Regions from separate parts of the Pseudomonas taetrolens genome, predicted to be linked through region 2. Evidence: riboswitches for the same ligand, from Rfam matches in the RefSeq annotation. Region 2 holds a riboswitch; each other region holds the start of a gene.
What was found. A riboswitch is a leader RNA that binds a small molecule or an ion and turns the genes downstream of it on or off. The one in region 2 is predicted to bind cobalamin.

Region 1 (7,312 bases), 1.2 Mb from region 2:
TGTGCGAAGCCGATGCCGGCTGGACAGAAAGCCTGATCTACCTCTGGGGCAAGCAGGGGGTCGGGCGCACGCACTTGCTACAGGCTGCGTGCCTGCGTTTTGAGCAGATGGGCGAGCCGGCTGTTTATTTACCGCTGGCTGAGCTACTGGATCGCGGCATCGAAATTCTCGACAACCTTGAGCAGTACGAACTGGTCTGTCTGGATGATCTTCAGGCGGTGGCAGGGCGTGCGGATTGGGAAGAGGCGCTGTTCCATCTGTTCAATCGCCTGCGTGACAGCGGTCGTCGACTGTTGATCGCCGCTTCGGCTTCGCCCCGTGAATTGCCGATCAAGTTGGCCGACCTCAAGTCCCGCCTGACCCTGGCGCTGATTTTCCAGATGCGCCCCTTGTCAGACGAAGACAAACTGCGGGCTTTGCAGTTGCGCGCATCCCGTCGCGGCCTGCACCTGACCGACGAGGTCGGGCATTTCATACTTACGCGCGGAACCCGCAGCATGAGCGCGTTGTTCGAGTTGCTCGAGCGTCTCGATCAGGCGTCTTTGCAAGCGCAGCGCAAGCTGACCATCCCCTTCCTGAAAGAAACCCTCGGCTGGTAAGGCGGCTGTTCACTGGTGCCGGCAATTTTCAGGCGCCAGAAAACCCGCGCTTCAGAGGGCTGCGCGCGCAGCTTTCAGTGTCAGGGGTGTAAGCCCTTAGATGTCGGGATGAAACCACCAAGTCACATTTAGATCGATTGAATTTGCAAATGAGGATCATAGAGGGCATAGTCGCGACAATTATTCCTACAAGCCACGGTCGTGCCCATGCTAAATCGCTTCGCACCCCTCGTGCCCCTCGCACTCGTTACCCTGTTGTTTGGCTGCGCTGCACACACTCCAGTGTCCCAGCATGTCACTGAATCTCAGGTGCAAAAGTCGACTCCATCCCAAGCTTCCGCTCTTTATCAGGAAGAACTGGCGACTGAAAAAGAGTTGGCTCAATTCTCCGAAAACAGCAAACCTTACGCGCTGCCAGCCTTGGCTGACAGTATTCTTGAGCGCGGCATGTCCTTGATCGGCACCCGTTACCGTTATGGCGGCACCTCCGAGTCGGGTTTCGATTGCAGCGGGTTTATCGGTTATCTGTTTCGCGAGGAAGCCGGCATGAAATTGCCGCGATCCACTCGGGAAATGATCAATGTTGACGCACCGCTCGTCGCACGAAATAACCTCAAGCCGGGTGATTTGCTGTTCTTCAGCACCAACGGTCGTGGTCGTGTCAGTCATGCCGGGATTTACCTGGGCGATGACCAGTTCATTCACTCCAGCAGCCGTCGCAGCGGGGGTGTACGAATTGACAAGTTGGGTGACAGCTACTGGAGCAAGACCTTTATGGAGGCCAAACGGGCCTTGGCGATGGCACCTACAAGCGTAGTTGCCCGCAAGTAAAGTTAAAGTCTTACTTGAAGTTTGCTCTCTAAGGGCTAGAATTCAGTCGCATTCTTAAATTCTTGAAACCGTGCAGATCCCCTCTGCGCGGTTTCAGGGTTCGCGGCCCATGTTGCCGTATCCAGAATCAGGAACATTCTGTTTATGTCGACCATGGCCCGAGTCGCTCTTCTTACCTTAGCAGCACTGCTCAGTGCTTGCGCAAGCCATACCCCTCCGACGCCAGTGGCCCAAAAGCCCCGGGTGTATGCGCCGCCCTCAGAACAGTTCTCGCCCGTTGCCGCCGACGTATTGTTTCGTGCCTTGGGTCTGGTCGGCACACCTTATCGCTGGGGCGGCAATACTCCGGATTCAGGTTTCGATTGCAGTGGTTTGATCAAGTACGTCTACAACGACGCGGCGGGTATTTCGTTGCCGCGCTCGACACGTGAAATGATTGTGATGAGTGCGCCGAATGTCGGCAAAGACAAGCTGCAAACTGGCGATCTGCTGTTCTTTGCCACCAGCGGCGGCTCGCAGGTCAGTCATGCCGGTATCTATGTCGGTGAAGGCCGCTTCGTGCATGCACCCGCTACGGGCGGCACGGTCAAGCTGGACAGTCTGTCCAAAGCCTATTGGCAAAAAGCCTATCTCAACGCCAAACGCGTACTGCCGAACGAGCAGCATCTGGCACGTTTGCCGTAACATCGAACCTCTGTAGCCGCTGAGGAGCGAAGCGAGGCGGCGATCAGTGTCGCAGCCTGCGGCAGCGGCTACAGGGTTACAGTTTCATTGTGCCGACACCCGCCAAATTTTGTTGCCTACATCATCGGCTACCAGCAAGTCACCCTGTTTATCTATCACTACGCCAACCGGGCGGCCCATGGCTTTTTTATCCGTATTGAGGAAGCCGGTCAGCACGTCTACCGGCATGCCTGTGGGTTTGCCGTCTGCAAAGGGCACGAAAATCACTTTGTAGCCACTGTGCGGCTTGCGGTTCCAGGAGCCGTGCTGGCCTACAAATGCGCCCTCGGTAAGGTTGGGCAGTGTGCTGCCTTCAGCGAAGCTCAGGCCCAAAGAAGCCGTGTGCGGGCCGAGGGCGTAATCCGGTGCTATGGCTTTGGCCACCAGTGCCGGATTTTGCGGCTCGACCCGAACGTCGACGTGCTGCCCGTAATAGCTGTAAGGCCAACCATAGAAGCCACCGTCTTGCACTGAGGTGATGTAGTCAGGAACCAGGTCACTGCCGATTTCGTCGCGTTCGTTGACAGCGGTCCAGAGCTTGCCGGACGTTGGCTCCCAAGCCATGCCGTTAGGATTGCGCAAGCCGGAGGCAAAAATACGGTGGCTGCCGGTGGCCGGGTCAACTTCCCAGATGGCGGCGCGACCCTCTTCTTGATCCATGCCGTTTTCGCCCACGTTGCTGTTCGAACCGACGGTCACATACAGCTTTTTACCATCCGGGCTTGCAATGACGTTTTTGGTCCAGTGGTGGTTAAGTGGGCCGCCCGGTAAATCCACCACTTTGGTGGGTTGGGTGTTGAGGATGTTATCGCCAGCCTGGTAGTGAAAGCGCAGCAACTTGTCGGCATCCGCCACGTACAGGTCATTGCCGACCAGGGTCATGCCGAAGGGGGAGTGCAAATTCTGGATAAACACGCTACGGGTTTCCGCAATGCCATCGTGGTCAGCATCTCGTAACAGCGTGATGCGATTCGCACTGGGTACGCCAGCCCCGGCCCGGCCCATGACCTTTTCCATGACCCAGCCACGAATGCCCTTGCTGTCGTCCGGCTTGGGCGGGGCATTGGTTTCGGCGACCAGTACATCACCGTTGGGCAGTACATAGAGCCAACGGGGGTGGTCAAGGTCTTCGGCGAATGCTGCCACTTTAGTCCCGGGAGCGGCTATGGGTGTGGCTCCGGGCGCCCAGCCAACAGCAGGCGCGATATTGACGGTGGGTATCAGCGTCTTGTTGGGTTCGGGCAGTTTCGGCGAAGGTCCAGTGCCGTCGCTCACTTGCAAGGTCGAGGTTTCACCGCAGGCGGCCAATCCTGCCGCAAGTGCGATGACAACAGCGTGCTGGCACTTGAACATGTGAATCTCCATAAGGTCCGGGCGGGTTAATCTATAGAGAAGCATAGCGCCTCAAAGGTTCAGGTTTGTGTGCGTATTCAGGCGTATTGCAGCGCACCTTTAATTGACGCTCCACCCCCAACCCTCTAACCTTTGCCGCTTGTTTCAGGTGCTCTGTGGCAAACGGTCGACAGAGTGAAACAGGGAAGCCGGTGAGGACGTGTTGGAGCGGTTCAAACGTCACGATCCCGGCGCTGCCCCCGCAACGGTAAATGAGTCAATGCCACGCCAGGGTCTGCCGCTATTTCATTGACACGCATTACGCGTCGCAATGGCCTGGCCAGCTCCGGACGCCACTGTGTCTTGTACATGGGAAGGCGCGTGTCAGGTGCTGTCCCTGGGGATGGTCCGCTCATGAGCCCGGAGACCGGCCTGATCCATCCAGCACACTCGCGGCGGGCGATGGTGTGTCGTTGTTGAATTCCCCCCGCCTCCCGTTTGCTTAATTCAGCCCCAACGGAGAGCTGCCATGAACGAATCCCCCGAACGCGACGAACGTCACCAGGCGCGCATGCTGCGCAAAAAAGCCGTCATGGATGAGCGCATTGCCAGCTCGCCGAACGAGTGCGGGCTGCTGCTGGTGTTGACCGGCAATGGCAAAGGCAAAAGCAGCTCGGCATTTGGCATGTTGGCCCGGGCCATGGGCCACGGTATGCAGTGTGGTGTGGTGCAGTTCATCAAGGGGCGCAACAGCACCGGTGAAGAGCTGTTCTTTCGCCGTTTCCCGGAGCAGGTGCGCTATCACGTGATGGGCGAAGGTTTTACCTGGGAAACCCAGGACCGTCAGCGTGACATCGCGGCTGCCGAAGCGGCCTGGGAAGTGTCCCGCGAGATGCTGCGTGACCCCGCCATCGGCCTGTTGGTACTGGATGAGCTGAACATCGCCCTCAAGCATGGCTATCTCGACCTTGAGCAGGTGCTGGCTGACCTGCAGGCCCGTCCGCCGATGCAGCATGTGCTGGTCACCGGGCGCGGCGCCAAACCCGAATTGATTGATCTGGCTGATACCGTGACTGAAATGGGTGTGATCAAGCATGCCTTCCAGGCCGGTATCAAAGCTCAGAAAGGCATCGAACTGTGAGTGTTTCAGCATGAGAGAGTCGCGTCATTGCCCGGCGGTATTGATTGCCGCACCGGCTTCCGGTCAGGGCAAGACCACTGTTACAGCCGCCTTGGCCCGATTGCACCGCAATCAGGGGCGCAAGGTGCGGGTGTTTAAATGTGGCCCGGATTTTCTCGACCCCATGATCCTGGAGCGCGCCAGTGGTGCGCCGGTGTATCAGGTGGATTTGTGGATGGTGGGTGCCGATGAAAGTCGCCGCTTGCTATGGGAAGCTGCCGCAGAGGCGGACCTGATCCTGATTGAAGGTGTGATGGGCTTGTTTGATGGCACACCCTCCAGCGCCGACCTGGCGCGGCATTTCGGGGTTCCGGTACTGGGCGTCATTGATGGCACCGCCATGGCCCAGACGTTCGGCGCGCTGGCATTGGGCCTGGCGCGCTATCAGCCGGACCTGCCGTTTGCCGGAGTACTGGCCAATCGGGTGGGAACCGTACGCCATGCGCAGTTGCTGGAAGGCAGCCTGACCGAAGGCTTGCGCTGGTACGGCGCGCTGTCCCGCGAAACCGGGATTGAGCTGCCGAGCCGGCATCTGGGGCTGGTCCAGGCCAGTGAGCTGAATGACCTTGATGCCCGTCTCGACGCGGCAGCCAATGCACTGGCCAGCACCTGCGAGGTAGCGCTGCCGCCTGCGGTCGAGTTTGCAGCCCCTGAACCGGTGGTGGTCGAGCCATTGCTGGCCGGCGTGCGCATTGCCGTGGCTCGCGATGAGGCCTTTGCCTTCACCTACGGTGCGAGTCTGGCGTTGTTGCGGGAAATGGGCGCTGAGCTGGTATTTTTCTCACCGATTCGCGACACGCAGTTGCCAGAAGCTGACAGCCTGTATTTGCCCGGCGGTTATCCCGAACTGCATCACGTTGAGCTGTCACGCAACCGCTCGATGCTGGCCGCGATTCGTGCACACCATGACGCCGGCAAGCCCTTGCTGGCCGAGTGCGGTGGCATGCTGTATCTGCTGGATGCCCTGACCGATACCGACGGCCAGCGTGCCGAGCTGGTCGGGCTGCTGGCGGGCGAAGCAACGATGCAAAAGCGTCTGGCCGCGTTGGCCTTGCAGGCCGTGGAAATGCCTGAAGGGCTGTTGCGCGGTCATACCTATCATCATTCGCTGACCAATACGGAGTTGCAACCCATCGCCCGCGGACTTAGTCCCAACGGTGGGCGTGGGGCCGAAGCGGTCTATCGCGAAGGTCGAATGACGGCTTCTTATGTGCATTTTTACTTTCCGTCCAACCCCCAGGCCATTGCTGCGCTGTTCGCACCCTGCGCCGTGAAGGTGCCATGAGCGACAACGCGTTTAGTCCCCAAGAGCGTGCAGCGGTTTACCGGGCCATCGCCGAGCGGCGTGACATGCGTCACTTCAGTGGTGGCACGGTAGCGCCTGAGTTGTTGGCGCGCCTGCTGGAGGCGGCGCATCAGGCCCCGAGTGTGGGGCTGATGCAGCCGTGGCGCTTTATCCGCATCACCGACCGTGAGTTGCGCGGCAAGGTCCAGGCCCTGGTGGAGGAGGAGCGGGTGCGTACTGCTGAAGCGCTGGGCGAGCGTTCCGATGAGTTCATGACCCTGAAGGTCGAAGGGATCAACGACTGTGCCGAGGTTTTGGTGGCCGCGTTGATGGATGACCGGGAAAAACACATATTCGGTCGCCGTACCCTGCCCGAAATGGACATGGCCTCGTTGTCCTGCGCGATCCAGAACCTGTGGCTGGCCGCTCGCGTCGAAGGGCTGGGCATGGGCTGGGTGTCATTGTTCGAGCCGCGGGCGCTGGCTGATTTACTGGGGTTGCCAGCGGGTGCCAAGCCCTTGGCGGTATTGTGTCTGGGGCCGGTAGAGGCCTTTTATCCGGCGCCGATGCTGGTGTTGGAAGGGTGGGCGCGCGCGCGTCCGCTGAGTGAGCTGGTGTATGAGAATTATTGGGGAGTGAGTCCATGAGTGTGGCGTTGCTGTGCGTGGCCGGGGTGGCGCTGGATGCGCTGTTCGGTGAGCCCAAGCGCTGGCATCCGCTGGTCGCGTTCGGCCGCATGGCCGGTCGCGTTGAGCAGCGTTTCAATTCCGGCGGCCGTGGCTGGCGCAGTCATGGCGTTACCGCCTGGGTGCTGACGGTCATTCCGCTGACGATTCTGGCGACTGCGCTGTCCTGGCTGCCTTATATCGGCTGGCTGGTAGATATCCTGGCGTTGTACTGCGCGCTCGGAATGCGCAGTCTGGGCGAACATGTGCAGCCCGTGGCTGAAGCCTTGCGCAGCAATGATCTCGAGGAGGCACGTACACGGGTCGGTTATCTGGTCAGCCGTCAGACCAGCGAACTTGATTCCACCGAAGTCGCCCGCGCGGCGACCGAGTCCGTACTGGAAAACGGCAGCGATGCGGTCTTTGCCGCGATTTTCTGGTTTGTCGTCGCCGGTGCTCCGGGCGTGGTGCTCTATCGCCTGAGCAATACGCTGGACGCCATGTGGGGATATCGCAATGAGCGCTTTGAGCGTTTTGGCTGGGCCGCCGCCCGGATCGACGATGTGCTCAACTACATTCCTGCACGGTTGGTGGCGCTGACTTATGCCGTACTGGGTAAAACCCGCCTGGCCTTGAAGTGCTGGCGCAAACAGGCCCCGCAGTGGGACAGCCCCAATGCGGGGCCGGTCATGGCGGC
Region 2 (7,312 bases):
GCAAGGGGACGGCGGCGGCAAAAAACATGGATTGCCAGCCGAACGTTGGCAGCATGTAAATCCCTACACCCGCCGCGAGCATGCCACCCAGCGAGTAGCCACTGAACATCACGGCCACCAGGGTGCTGCGCAGGCGTTTTGGGGCATATTCACTCATCAATGCCACCGCATTAGGCATTAATCCTCCGCACCCCAGGCCGGCAATGAATCGGCAAATGCCGAATTCGGTGGGGTTGCTGGCGAAACCGTTGACCAGGGTCGCCGCCGAAAACAGCGTGAAGCAAATGGCGATACCTTTCTTGCGGCCTATCTTGTCCGCCAGCGTGCCGAATGTCAGCGCACCGAACATCATGCCAAACAGCGCATAACTGCCCAGGGCCCCCGCCTGCAAAGGGGTCAGCCCCCATTCCTGCATGATTGCCGGCAGTACTACGCCGAAAATGAAAAGGTCATAACCGTCGAAGATCAGCAGCAGTGCGCAGAGGGCTACGACCGTCCAGTGGAATCGGCTGAAGCGTGCGTTATCAATGATTGGGTGAACGTCTATTGCTCGCATGGCATCGTTACTCTTGTTTTTATCGTCGAATCTGCGTGCTCAGGCGCTTGCCTGGGCAGCAGACCTCTTTTCATGGCGGGCGGGCACCACGGTCACCAGAATTTCCAGGTGTACGTGGTGATCAGGCGGTTTTCAGTGAAATCGGCGCCGTAGCGGGACTTGACCTGGATGTTGCGTGCGTCGAAGCCAAGCCCTTGCAAGGGTCCGCTTTGCACGACGTAGTTGAGGTAAATATTGCGCTCGCTCTCAATGTTGTTCTGCTGCCCTGCTCCGCGATCGATATCAGTGCCGCGCAGGTAACGGGTCATGAACTTCAGCCCGGGCACCCCCATGGCGACGAAGTCGTAGTCATAGCGCAACTGCCATGAGCGTTCGCCTGCCTTGTAAAAGGCAACGGCGGACCAGTTGACCAGGTAAGGTTGCGGCGCATAGCCGTTGAGCAAGGGAAAGGCGTCGTCACCACTCATGTGCTGGTAGCCGACGGTGAAGGTATGTGCGCCTTTGCGCAGAGCGGTCATGAGGCCCAGCGCCTGGTTGTCGAAATCGCCGGAGAGCCTGGCGCCCTCCTCGCGGGTGTTGTAATAGCGAACATCGGTTTTAAGGCTGTAGCCCTCACCAAACTGGGTGGTGTGGGCCGCAGCCAGATAGTGCTGGCGATAGATGTCTTCGAGTTGGGCTATATAGTAAGTAGCGTTGAGTGTCGGGCTGAAGTCATAGCGGGCGCCGGCAAAGTTGAGTCCGTCGCTGCTTTGTTGCGGTGTATCGCCGAACAGATAGATATCCTCGCGATTGCTGGACTCGCGGGTCGCTATTTTCCAGAAGCGCCCCGCATTGAGTGTCCACCCGGCCCAGTCCTTTGATTCCAGGGTCGCGCCTTCATAGGTGGTGACCAACTGCCGGGAGTCGTCGGTGTATGCCACCGGCAGCGTGGGTCGATGCTCACCGACACGGACCTCGGTGTTGGCGAACCTGAGCTTGCCGGTCACGCCGGCTCGACCGTAATCGGTTACCGGTCGGCCCTTGCTGTCGTCGTAAGGCAGGACGGCATCCGGGCCTCGTCCGCCGCCACCATCCAGGCGGTAGGCATACTGACCGGAAGCATCCAGCCCCCACTGCACCGGTCCTTCGGTGAACCCGGACCTGAATACCAGATCGAAGCCCTGGCTCCAGCTGCCCACCCGGGATTTGGGGGCATCATTCTGCTTGAAGTCGCGGTCCAGATAGAAATTGCGCAGGCCGAGGCTTAGATGACTGTCCTCCACAAAATCGGCCTGTGCCGGAAAGCTGATGGCCAGTACCAGTGAAGCGCCTGCTATGTTGATTTTTTCGGCACGTCCGCGCCTTGATTGTGGTGCGAGAGCTGTCGTCTGGCGGTGTGTGCAGTCATTCCTGAGTGCTGGCCAGAAATCGGCAAAACGAGGGGTACAGCGGACCGCATGAACGTCTACTTCTCGCATGGCATCGTTACTCTTATTTTTATTGTCGAAACTGCTTTTTCAGCCTTAGTCAGACTAGGGAGACGGATTTATGGGGAATAGCCGAATCCTGCAGATCGATATCCATTTCCTGCGAAGCGTTCTGTTAACGAGATCTGCGCCTCGCACACCACCAGCTCATTTACCGCGTTCAGCCTCTGGCGCTGAAGAATAGAAACGTTATAAGATAACGAAATACTGTTAAATGCCCTCTGCCAGCGATCCTTCCATGACTTCCGTTCTCCACGCTTCCGCCGCTCCTCCAGCCAGCCAGCGCCTGTTGTCCATTGATGCCCTGCGGGGTTTGGTGATCATCTTCATGTTGCTGGACCATGTGCGCGAAACCTTCTTTCTGCACCGTCAGGTGGTCGATCCGATGAGCATCGACGCCACCGATCCTTCTCTGTTTTTCAGCCGCACGCTTGCGCACCTTTGCGCACCGGTATTCGTGCTGCTCACTGGGCTTTCGGCATTTTTGTACGGCGAAAAATATCAGGGCAAACGCGATGTATCGGCGTTTCTGTTCAAGCGGGGCCTGTTCCTGGTCGTGCTGGAATTCACCCTGGTCAATTTTGCCTGGACCTTCCAGTTCCCGCCGACGGTGATCTACCTGCAAGTGATCTGGGCGATTGGCATCAGCATGATCGCCCTGGCTGCGCTGGTGTGGCTGCCGCGACCGTTGCTGCTGGTACTGGGGGTTGCAATCATTGCCGGGCATAACCTGCTGGACAGCCTGCACTTTGCACCCGGATCAGTGATGCATGTGCCGTGGGCGATACTGCATGACCGTGGCTGGATCGAATTTTCGGACAGCTTGCGCCTGCGCACGTCCTATCCGGTATTGCCATGGATCGGCGTGATTGCCTTGGGGTATTGCATGGGGCCCTGGTTTGCCCGGGCTGCCAGTGCAACCACCCGCCAGCGCTGTTTATTGCTCGCCGCTGCAGGTGCGCTGTCGGGCTTTGTCGCCTTGCGCCTGCTCAATGGTTACGGCGAGGCGCAGTGGTTCACCCATGCCCATGCCATCCAGACCCTGATGAGCTTTTTCAACATCACTAAATACCCGCCGTCCTTGCTGTTCCTTGCCCTGACGCTGGGCGTGGGCCTGCTGCTGTTGCTGGGTTTTGAACGCGCCGGGCAACGCAAGTGGATAAGCATCCTGGCGGTATTTGGCGCCGCGCCGATGTTCTTCTATTTGTTGCACCTGTATGTGCTCAAGTTGCTGTACCTGGCGAGTGTTGCGCTGTTCGGGCTCAACCATGGCGACTATTTCGGCTTTGACAGCATCGGGCCGGTCTGGCTGACCTCGGTGTTACTGGCGGCTGCGCTGTATGTGCCGGTGCGCTGGTTTGCCGGACTGAAGGCCCGCCGCCGGGATATCCAATGGCTGAAATACTTCTGATGCGGACACCCGGCTGTGTGTTCGTTTAACATGCCGCCGCCGGTCCCCGCATGGGATTAAAAGGGAATCCGAGGTGCTCGCAGAGCATCAACCGGAACTGCCCCCGCAACTGTAGGTGCTGAGCCTGCTCCTTGATTGCCACTGGGATAACCCCCGGGAAGGCTGGAGCCAGGCGATGACGCATCAGTCAGGAGACCTGCCGGCGAACACAAAAACTAACCGGCGGGGTGTCCGGGGAGGACATCCTTGCTGCGTGGCACTTCGGTGACCGGCCTTGCACTGCCTTCGTTGCAGTGCTCGATGATGTGTTTCCAGGCTGTACACCCCCCTGTTCTGTGTACGATCAAATGGAGATTGCATCATGCTGTTGCCTCGCCTTGTCACCCTCATCAGCGGTCTGGGTTTATCCGCTCTCGCCCAAGCAGCCCCGACGCATTACCCCCTGACAGTCGAAAACTGCGGTACTCCCCTCACCTTTCAGCACGCACCGAGCCGGATCGTGACCATCGGCCAGGCCGACAGCGAAATGTTCTATGCCCTGGGCCTGGGTGACAAACTGGTCGGCACTTCACTGTGGTTCAACGATGTACTGCCGAAGTACAAGGCCCAGAACGACAAGGTTGAACGCCTGGCTGATAACGACCCGAGCTTTGAGGCCGTGATCGGCAAGCGCCCGGAACTGGTGACGGCGCAACTGGAATGGATGGTGGGCCCGCAGGGTGTGGTGGGTACTCGTGAGCAATTTCAGGAACTGAATATCCCCACCTACCTGATGCCTTCCGACTGTGAGGGCAAAGACAACCTGGTGGGCGCCGATGGCACCCGCTTGCAGCCCTTCACGCTTGATACGGTCTACAAGAGCATCAACCAGCTGGCCGAAATCTTTGATGTCCAGGCCCGGGGCGAACAGCTCAATGCGGAACTCAAGGCTCGTGTGGCAACGTCGACCGCAGCGCTGAACCGTGACGCCCTCAAGCACACCAGCGCGCTGTTCTGGTTTTCCAGTGCCGACCTGGACATCGACCCCTATGTTGCCGGCCGCAAAGGCATCCCCGATTTCATGCTCAACACCCTGGGGGTACGCAATGTCGTGGCGTCCGACGAAGAATGGCCAACCGTAGGCTGGGAAACCATCGCCAAGGCCAACCCTACGTTCCTGATCATTGCGCGCATGGATCGCCGTCGCTTCCCGGCTGATGATTACCAGAAGAAACTCGAATTCCTGCGTACCGACCCTGTGACCCGCAACATGGATGCGGTCCGACACAACCGCATCATTATCCTCGACGCCCACGCCATGCAGGCCAGCCTGCGGATGTTCGACGGCCTTGAAACGCTCGCGACAGCGATCAACCGCTTCGACCTGCCGAAATGACGGCACGGCTGATCCACACCCTGTTGGCCGGCGCTACGCTGTTGTGCATGCTGCTCGCCGGTGTCGCCATCGGTGAAACCGCCATTGAGCCGCGTGTGGTCTTGCAGGTGCTGGCCAACAAGCTGTGGAGCGCCGGGCATGTGCTGGACCCGATTGACGAAGGCATCGTCTGGAACTACCGGCTGACCCGGGCACTGGTGGCTGCGGCCTGCGGTGCGGGCCTCGCCACGTGCGGGGTGATCCTGCAGTCGTTGCTGCGTAATCCGCTGGCCGATCCTTATCTGTTGGGTATCTCCGCCGGGGCTTCGACCGGCGCGGTGCTGGTGGCGCTGCTGGGTTTGGGGGCCGGGGCGATCTCGCTGTCTGTGGGGGCCTTTGCCGGTGCCCTCGCCGCCTTCGGCCTGGTGATATTGCTGGCCCGTGTCAGCGGGCCGGCCAGCGGCACCGGGCAGATCATTCTCGCGGGTATTGCAGCCTCACAGCTGTTCAATGCCATCACCGCCTTCTTGATTACCAAATCGGCTAGCGCCGAACAGGCCCGCGGCATCATGTTCTGGCTGCTGGGCAATCTCAGTGGCGTGCGTTGGCCCTCCGTAGGGCTGGCGGTGCCTGTCGCGCTGTTCGGCCTGGCGGTTTGCCTGTGGCACCGACGTGCACTGGATGCCTTCACCTTCGGTGCGGACTCCGCGGCTTCGCTGGGCATCCCGGTACGGCGGGTGCAGTTCACGTTGATCAGCTGTGCGGCATTGGTCGCCGCCGTGATGGTTTCGATCGTCGGCTCGATTGGTTTTGTCGGGCTGGTCATCCCCCATGCCGCCAGACTGTTGCTGGGTACCGGCCACGCGCGTTTGCTGCCTGCCAGCGCCCTGGGCGGGGCTTTGTTCCTGATCGCCGCCGATATCCTGTCGCGCACCCTGATCAAGGGTCAGGTGATTCCGGTTGGCGTGGTGACGGCACTGGTGGGCGCCCCGGTATTTGCCTTGATCCTGATTGGCCGGAGGCCTGCCCGATGAATGCCATCGCGTCCCTGGTTGGTGAAGCTGTGCTGAGTTGCCGAAACCTGGGGTACCGGGTTCGAGATGTTGAACTGCTGCACGGCATCGACCTGAATGTCCGGCGCGGCGAGACGCTGGGAATCGTCGGGCCGAACGGTGCGGGCAAGTCCACCCTGCTCAAGTTGCTGGCCGGTTTGCGTGCGGCCAGCCACGGCAGCGTCCAGATGCAGGGGCAATCGTTCAAGCATCTGTCCCGACGCAGCATTGCGCAAATGCTCGCGGTGGTTGAGCAACAGGCCGACACCCATGATTCGATCAGTGTCTTCGACGCGGTTGCCCTGGGCCGCACGCCCTGGCTCTCGGCGCTGAGCCCGTGGTCGCGCAATGACGATGCCATTGTGCAGCAAGCACTGAGTGATGTGGATGCCACACATTTGCGCAGTCGCACCTGGGGCAGCCTCTCGGGGGGCGAGCGCCAGCGTGTACATATCGCCCGGGCACTGGCCCAGCGTCCACAAATCCTGTTGCTGGATGAACCCGCCAACCACCTGGATATCCAGCATCAGTTGGCCATTCTCAAAGGCGTCCAGGCCCTGCCGGTTACCACATTGATTGCGTTGCATGACCTCAATCAGGCATTGAGCTGTGATCGACTGGCAATCCTCGACCGGGGCCGGCTGGTGGCCCTGGGCGAACCACTGGCCGTGCTGACGCCACAGCGGTTGCTGACCACGTTCGGCGTGCAGGCGCATTACCTGACCGACCCTTTTGACGGTGCGCAGATTCTGCGATTTCGTTCCTCTTGATCGTTTTTATGGATGGCGACACATGCGAATTTCTTCTCTGACACTATTACTGGCCTCGGCCGTTCTTTGCTCGTCTGCGCTCGGACAAGTCCATGAAGTCAAGATGCTCACCCGCAGTGCTCACGCGGGCATGGTGTATGAGCCGGACTACCTGCAGATTGCCCCCGGTGATACGGTCAAATTCATCCCGACCCAGAGCGGTCACAACGCCGCCAGCCTGCCGGACGTGCTGCCTGAAGGCGCACAGGCGTTCAAGGGCCAGATCAACCAGGAGACAGAGCAGACCTTTGCCGTCCCGGGCCTCTACGGCATCCAGTGCATTCCACACCTGGCAATGGGCATGGTGATGTTGATCCAGGTCGGCGCACCTTCAGCGACAGCCCCTGTGTTGCCTGCCACGCTGCCCAAGCGTACGCTGGATCGCCTGAACCTTGCCCTTCAGTCCCGCCAGGTCGCGAAATGACTGCCGTTGCCAGCCGTTCCGCGCTGTTGATTGCTCTTGTCAGCCCGATGGTCATGGCCGACTCCGACCAGTCCAGCGCCAACGGTTTTATCGAAGACAGCACCTGGAGCGTGCTCAATCGCACGGTCTACGACAGTCGTAAATATCGCCACGGCGACCGTAACGGTGCTGCACGCAATGCTTACAAGCCTCGCTCAGAGCGCAATGACGCCGCCGAAGAATGGGCCTACGGCCTGATGG
Region 3 (7,312 bases), 150 kb from region 2:
GCCACACGCTTCAGACCGCCATGGTCTTCACGCACATAAATGGCGCCGACCACCGCGCCCAGGTACTGGGCGCAAAACTGCAGAATGTTGCGCCCCAGCATGTTGAGGGTCAGGCGGCCCAGCACCTGTTCCGCCAGTTCGGTTTGCCCGTTACGCAGCCAGCCCTGATGCTCCAGGCGTTTGGCCGTCTGCAGCTGCGACGCCAACGTCGCGCTGTAACTGCTTGATAGATTGAGCAAATCACGGCGACCAATGTAGGCGAGAAGACCACTGACACCCAGGACAAAGATCAAATACAGACCGATGCTGATAAACGTCGTGCGGCTCACGTCCGTGCTGCGCGCCACACGCAACTGCTGCTCCATCGCAATGAAGTTGTCGAATTCCTTACGCACCTGATCACTCAGTTGCTTGCCGCGCCCGGCCTGAACGGCAGCGCTGTAGTCACCGTGATTACGGCGCATGTCAATCATCGACTGGGCGTACTCACTCCAGTCCAACTGCAAGGTTTCCAGGCGCTTGAGGCGATCGACCTGCTGCGGGTTATCACTGACCATGTTTTGCAGAGTCAGCAGTTGAGCCTTGATTTGCGGTTTGGCCACTTCATACGGGTCAAGGAAATGCTCATCACCGGTAATCAGATAACCGCGCATGCCGGTTTCCAGATCGACTGCCAGTCTGACGGCCTCATTGGCATTGCTGATCACCCGGTCGGTGTGCTCGAGCCACTGCATCACGGTCAACAAGTAGCTGATCATCGCCACAAACAGCACGGCGCTAAGCACGCCCACACCCAAGGGCAAACCGACGTTGCGACTCAGGAGCTTGCGGAAGCTTTTCTCATCAACTGCTGCAGGTGATTTCATTTTTTCTGGCCCGTGGACAGTCATAAAAAACCGCAAGTTTGCCGGATAACCCCCGGTACAAGCTATTTTCTTACGCGAAATCGCTAAATTTCTTACATAAATCTGCCTACACCTATCGCTAAGCGCTATTCTGGCAGAACTTGTACAGACGTAATTTTTGTACAGGCGCGGATACATGTCCGGGCTACATCTTGGCACTGCCTGCCAGCACTCCCTGGCCCCTTCACCCGCGCTCAATATTTTCTTGGGGTAACCACTATGCCTGCAACACCCTCCACCATCCTGGTGGTCGAAGACGACGACATCGTGCGCATGCTGATTGTCGACGTACTACAAGAGCTGGGTTTCAGCGTGCTTGAGGCTGACGGCAGCGCGCGGGCAATTGAATTGCTTGAAGATACAAATCAGCGTATTGATCTGCTGATGACCGACGTCGGACTACCAGGCATGGACGGTCGGGCGCTGGCACAAAAAGCCCGTGAGCTGCGCCAGTCACTGCCCATCCTGTTTGCCAGTGGCTACGCGGATACCGTTGAGGTTGAGGAAGGCATGGCGATAATTGGCAAACCGTTCTCGATTGATCAGTTACGGGACAAGGTCAAAAGCATGCTGGGGATCTGACCCGGCTTTTTGCAGGCCATGGCGAATTGACGGTGGCTTGCCGCTGTGCTCTCCTACACATCTTGTATCAGGTGCCCTTCACTGGGTGAAACGGGAAACCGGTGCGTCAGGCGTTAATCGCCCTGACAAGTCCGGCGCTGCCCCCGCAACGGTAAGCGAGAGAAACATCTAATCCACTGTGCTCAGGCATGGGAAGGTGATGTTGCAGGCTCAGATGGCATGAGCCCCTCGCAAGCCCGGAGACCGGCCTGGTCACGTAAATAACAAACCCGCGGTGGGCGGGCGCTGTTGAACCCTGCGAGCTTCGTTCGCGGGTTTGTTGCGCTCTGATGCCCGCTGCCTGACCCGAGGCCAGCGCCATGTCCATCAGCACCCGCCACACGCACTCAGCCACCGCCGCCACGTCCACCCGTAGCCAGCGCCTTGCCGTCGCCATCGGTGCCACGGTGCTGGGAGCTTTCCTCGTCTACTTTGCAGGCTTCTCGCATATCGAGGCCGTTCACAACGCAGCGCATGACACCCGTCACAGCGCGGCCTTTCCGTGCCATTGAGACTGCCTGCCATGATCAAGCGTATTGCTCAAACCGCCGGGTTCACCGGCTTGCTGGCCGCGTTGTTGCTGACGGTGCTGCAAAGCCTGTGGGTCTCCCCGCTGATTCTCCAGGCAGAAACCTACGAAACACCGGCTGCCAGCGAAGTACATGAACATGCAAACAGCAGCGTAGCCGGCCATGCCCACGACGCTGAAGCCTGGGAACCGGAAGATGGCTGGCAGCGCGTGCTGTCGACCACAGGTGGCAATCTGGTGGTTGCGGTGGGTTTTGCCCTGATGCTCGCCGGCCTGTACACCTTGCGCAGACCCACGCGCACCTCTCAGGGTTTGCTCTGGGGCCTGGCCGGTTATGCCACGTTCTGCCTGGCGCCAACCCTGGGCCTACCACCCGAGTTGCCAGGCACGGCGGCGGCTGACTTGCTGCAACGGCAGATCTGGTGGATCACTACGGCCGCCTCGACCGCTGTCGGCATTGCACTGCTGGCCTTTGGCAAACATTGGGCGTTGAAGCTACTGGCGGTGGCCATCGTGCTGGTACCCCACGTCTTTGGCGCGCCTCAACCGCTGGTGCATTCCAGTCTGGCCCCGCAAGAACTGGAATCACAGTTCAAGATCGCCTCGCAATTGACCAACCTGGCGTTCTGGCTGGCCCTGGGTGTTATCAGCACCTGGTTGTTCCGGCGTAATCCGCAGGATCAATACCCGGCATGATGAGGCCCGCCTCGGCGCCCGTCCTGGTGATGGGCCTAGGCTGCCGCCAGGGTTGCAGTGCTGATGATTTATGGGCACTGATCGAAGCGTCACTCAGGGAGGCCGGGATTGCCCTGAGCGCGATCTGCGGCCTGGCCAGTATCGAACACAAACGCGGGGAGCCGGGGCTGATCGAGCTGGAGGCACGGCTCGCCTTGCCATTGACCTTGTTCAATGCCGAGCGGCTAGCGCCTTATGCATCACAGCTCAGCCAGCGCTCGGCCATTGCATTCGAGCAAACCGGTTGCTTTGGCGTTGCGGAAAGTTCAGCCCTGGCGCTGGCCGGGCAACTGGCTGGCACCCCGGCACGCCTGTTGATCACCCGCAAGCATTCGCCGGTGGCAACCTTTGCATTGGCCTGCGCCGGGTAAAAACCGGGATAATCCCCTGCCTCACTATGAGCGTTGTTCAAGAACAGCTCTATCTCGACCTTTTCCAGAGACTGCCATGACTGTTTATTTCATCGGTGCCGGGCCCGGCGATCCAGAGCTGATTACCGTCAAGGGCCAGCGCCTGATCCGCAGCTGCCCGGTGATCATTTACGCGGGCTCGCTGGTGCCGGCCGCAGTACTTGAAGGCCATCAGGCTGAACAGGTGATCAATAGCGCCGAGTTGCACCTTGAGCAAATCATCGCCCTGATCAAGGCCGCAGACGCCAAGGGCCAGGATGTAGCCCGGGTACACTCCGGCGATCCTTCGCTGTATGGCGCGATTGGCGAGCAGATTCGCTGCCTGCGTGAGCTGGGTATCGCCTTCGAGATCATTCCCGGGGTCACCGCCACCGCCGCCTGCGCCGCGATACTCGGCGCAGAATTGACTCTTCCGGATATCTCGCAGACTGTGATCCTGACCCGCTACGCGGAAAAAACCGTGATGCCGGCAGGCGAAGAACTGGCCAGCCTGGCACAGCACAAGGCAACCATGGCGATTCATCTGGGGGTGAAGAACCTTGAGGCGATCGTCGCCGAACTGACGCCACACTACGGCAGCGACTGCCCGATTGCCGTCATCCACCGTGCCAGCTGGCCCGATCAGGACTGGGTACAAGGCACTCTGGTAGACATTCTGGCGAAGGTTCAAGCCAAGGGTTTCAAACGTACAGCGTTGATTCTGGTGGGACGGGTACTGGCCAACGACAGCTTCTCGGCTTCTTCGCTGTACCGCGCAGGCCATGCGCATCTGTACCGGCCCTGAATCACCCCACACGACACAGCCGCCCTGTGTCGTGGGCATAAAAAAACGGTGCTCACGGGGCACCGTTTTTTCATCTGCCTTGCAGCGAACACCCTGTTACCGATGACTCAGTAGTAGGCGTTTTCTTTCTGCGAGTGGTCGGTCACATCACGTACACCCTTGAGCTCCGGGACTCGCTCAAGCAGGGTACGCTCGATGCCTTCACGCAGGGTAACGTCCGCCTGGCCGCAGCCCTGGCAACCGCCACCGAACTTGAGCACCGCAATACCGTCTTCAACCACTTCGATCAGGCTGACCTGACCGCCGTGACTGGCCAGGCCCGGGTTGATCTCGGTTTGCAGGTAGTAGTTGATGCGCTCGTTGATCGGGCTGTCGGCATTGACCATCGGCACTTTGGCGTTTGGTGCCTTGATGGTCAGCTGGCCACCCATGCGATCGGTGGCGTAATCCACCACGGCATCGTCAAGGAACGGTTCGCTGAACGAATCGATCCAGGCCGTAAAGGTTTTCAGGCCAATGGCCGTATCTTCAGGTTTGACTTCAGCCGGCTTGCAGTAGGCAATACAGGTTTCAGCGTACTGGGTGCCGGGCTGGGTGATAAAGACGCGGATGCCGATGCCCGGGGTGTTCTGCTTGGACAGCAGATCAGCCAGGTAATCGTGGGCGGCGTCGGTAATCGTTATGGCGCTCATGGAATCTCCTCGCAGACATGGGGCGCAGTTTACGCCAATCGGCGCGCCTGACAAAGTCCTAGTATTTTTGTCAGGAAAGCAGCACCCCAGGTATTCAAAATAACCGGGCCTTTACAGGTTCTCGTAGCGGTTCATGTCCAGCACGCCCGCCTCGACCGGGTCGGTTTCATTAATGTACTCGCCAATATCATGGAAGTACTGCCAGAACTGCGGGTGGCTGCGGCGAACGCCCCAGCGCTCGACGATGGCGTCGAAGCTTGCCTGATCACGGGATTTCTCCATCGCCTCAACGAACGCTTCAACCTCTGCCGCCGGAATGTTGAACATGAAGTTCGGGTAACTGCTGAGCACGCCCGGATACAGGGTCAAGGTGTCCAGCCCGGGTTGCAGACGGTACTCCTCGCCCATCATGAAGGCCACGTTGGTGTGCGCCCGATTGCGCAGCGCGCTGTAAAACATCCGTTTGCCGCTGGCACCTTCGACCCTCAACATGCTCGCTTCAGGCATGCGGTTGATCACTGCCAGCCCGGCCGCAGGACGTGATGCCAGACGGCTCAGGGCCTGCTCGGCGTACTGGAACTCCTGATCAATGCCCGGGCGAGAACAATACGCTCCCGTGCAACGGTTGATCGGATCGGGACGCGCATTCAAGGTACCGGTACGCTCGATCAGCTTGAGCGCAAAGTCACGCTTCGGATCGGCTGGATCGAGCTTGATCCCGGTCGGGGTATCGGCATCGATTTTCTGGTAGTCCATCCACATTTTCAGCTTGCCGCTGTTCTGGTACCAGTCCCCCAGAATCCCGGCTCTCTGCCCGGCAGGCATCAGGCGCAAGAAGTTGACCTCGGCGCCGTTGCGGATCAAGTCAAAGTACAGGCGGGTCTGGGCCTGATGGGCAACGTTGCCGTACACATCGAAATTGACCGCCAGCTGATAATAGGTCCGCTCCAGCAACGGGTAATCGAACAACCACATCGTCTGCGGTACATCTCCGATCAGGCCCTTGCTGACGCTGGCGCTGTCGAAGTGACGGAAGATCGTCAACAAGGCGTTGTCGTTGCCCGCCCACAGGGTTGACCAACTGGGCGGCGGCATGTCGGCATAGGCGTCCTGACGCAACTGTTCGTAGTCATTACGCTTGTCCCGGTAGTTGTGCCACAGGGAAATGATGCTGCCCACATTGTCGATCTGCCCGGGCATTGCCAGCAATGGGGTGGCTTCGCCGCGGTAAGCCGCATCGGTCACGTAACGGTCGTGCGCCGGCTCCTGGAACACGGCCCAGAAGTTATCGCGAATCACGTCAGTAGCAATCTGCCCACGGCAGACGGGGCCGCGAATAAAGGTGCGCACGAAGTATTCGGCGTTGTCGAGCATGAACTGATAACGCGCCACTGCCGGGATGGCTTCGAACGTCTCGAACGGATTGGCCCGGCTACGCGGGCCATAACCCGGCAACCGCGTGGCGTGCCAGTCCCCGCTGTAAAACAATTGTTTGACCCGGGCCAGCTTGCGCGCGCCCATCGGATAGGTGATGTGGGTTTTATGCACGATCACGCCTTGCACCGGCATCATCCGGTAGTAAACCTCGGTACCCGGGTCATCGTTCGGACGCCGGGTTGCGATCAGGTCGATGGGCTGCCCGCTGGGCGTGCGCGAACGCACCCATTGAAAGAAATGCCCCGGCACGCCATTGTCGAAATAGGCGTGAGCCAGGAACAGATGCTCATACAACCAGCGGCCGACAAGCGCCTCGGTGGAGCCCGGGCGGTTGAGCAGCGCCTCCCACTCTGCAATCTGCGCGGCTTCGACAGGGCTGGGCTTGATTGCGTTTTGATCCACCGGCGCGCCTTGCGCCAGCCAGGTTTGCACCGTCAGGTATTGCTCGTCGGTCAGCCCGGTGACCGCCAGCGGCATGCCTTCCTTGGGGTGGCGCTGGGCGTAGGCGTTGAATTCGCCAGGGGCCGGGCAGGAATTCTCACGGTTGAGCCCCAACACAATCTCTTCCGGCAACTTGGCGTTGGGGGTCAGCGGGGCGCTGTGCCCCAGCTCCAGCATCCGTGCCATCAAGGCCGCTTGACCACCCTGAGCATCGAGCACCGAATAAAACCCTTTGCGCTGCCATGCCTGTGGACCGCTGGCATCGTAGAAGATCCGTGTCGGTTGCACTGCCGTAGTGCGGTCGCCCTTGTAGACAGGCACTTTGCTGGCACCGCGGGTTGCACCTTCGGCGCTACCGAGATTGAGCTGGCAGGCCGCATCGTTGCACGCATGGCAAGCAACACACTTTTCGGTAAGGATCGGCTGGATGTCCCGCGTGTAAGAGATCGCGGAACTGACCAGCGGAGTTTGACCCTGTGCTGTACTGCACACCACCAGCGTCACGGCGCTGGCGAGGAGGCGAAAAAACATGTGCCATTGTCCTGATATTAAATATGTCGCAATTCTACCCATGGAACGACTGCCAGAACATGAATGAAATTCATGTAAAACGACAAACGATCAAATCCCACGCAGGTTTGTTATGATTTGCCATCTTTTGCATGGCTCTAACAGGTAGTCCTATGTCTGACCGCAGCGCTCGTCTCCAAGCACTTCAGCACGCCCTCAAAGAGCGCATTCTGATTCTCGATGGCGGC

Region 1: another riboswitch for cobalamin. It lies ahead of cobO (cob(I)yrinic acid a,c-diamide adenosyltransferase); the one in region 2 lies ahead of DQN55_RS11110 (ABC transporter substrate-binding protein).
Region 3: another riboswitch for cobalamin. It lies ahead of DQN55_RS10470 (CbtB domain-containing protein); the one in region 2 lies ahead of DQN55_RS11110 (ABC transporter substrate-binding protein).

The regions. Positions count from the first base shown of each region.
Region 1 covers NZ_LS483370.1:1,180,304-1,187,615, forward strand. The annotation lists gene hda (DnaA regulatory inactivator Hda) at 1-599, shown strand, start outside; gene DQN55_RS05685 (C40 family peptidase) at 807-1,430, shown strand; gene DQN55_RS05690 (C40 family peptidase) at 1,575-2,114, shown strand; gene DQN55_RS05695 (PQQ-dependent sugar dehydrogenase) at 2,199-3,506, opposite strand; cobalamin riboswitch at 3,636-3,935, shown strand; gene cobO (cob(I)yrinic acid a,c-diamide adenosyltransferase) at 4,015-4,626, shown strand; gene DQN55_RS05705 (cobyrinate a,c-diamide synthase) at 4,637-5,950, shown strand; gene bluB (5,6-dimethylbenzimidazole synthase) at 5,947-6,597, shown strand; gene cbiB (adenosylcobinamide-phosphate synthase CbiB) at 6,594-7,312, shown strand, end outside.
Region 2 covers NZ_LS483370.1:2,423,249-2,430,560, reverse strand. The annotation lists gene DQN55_RS11125 (MFS transporter) at 1-556, opposite strand, end outside; gene DQN55_RS11120 (OprD family porin) at 649-2,013, opposite strand; gene DQN55_RS11115 (acetyltransferase domain-containing protein) at 2,261-3,433, shown strand; cobalamin riboswitch at 3,457-3,651, shown strand; gene DQN55_RS11110 (ABC transporter substrate-binding protein) at 3,795-4,808, shown strand; gene DQN55_RS11105 (FecCD family ABC transporter permease) at 4,817-5,821, shown strand; gene DQN55_RS11100 (ABC transporter ATP-binding protein) at 5,818-6,609, shown strand; gene DQN55_RS11095 (pseudoazurin) at 6,632-7,072, shown strand; gene DQN55_RS11090 (OprD family porin) at 7,069-7,312, shown strand, end outside.
Region 3 covers NZ_LS483370.1:2,272,222-2,279,533, reverse strand. The annotation lists gene DQN55_RS10480 (response regulator) at 1-866, opposite strand, end outside; gene DQN55_RS10475 (response regulator) at 1,125-1,487, shown strand; cobalamin riboswitch at 1,540-1,753, shown strand; gene DQN55_RS10470 (CbtB domain-containing protein) at 1,847-2,038, shown strand; gene DQN55_RS10465 (CbtA family protein) at 2,050-2,751, shown strand; gene DQN55_RS10460 (cobalamin biosynthesis protein) at 2,748-3,161, shown strand; gene cobM (precorrin-4 C(11)-methyltransferase) at 3,238-3,984, shown strand; gene nfuA (Fe-S biogenesis protein NfuA) at 4,092-4,676, opposite strand; gene DQN55_RS10445 (fatty acid cis/trans isomerase) at 4,788-7,085, opposite strand; gene metH (methionine synthase) at 7,238-7,312, shown strand, end outside.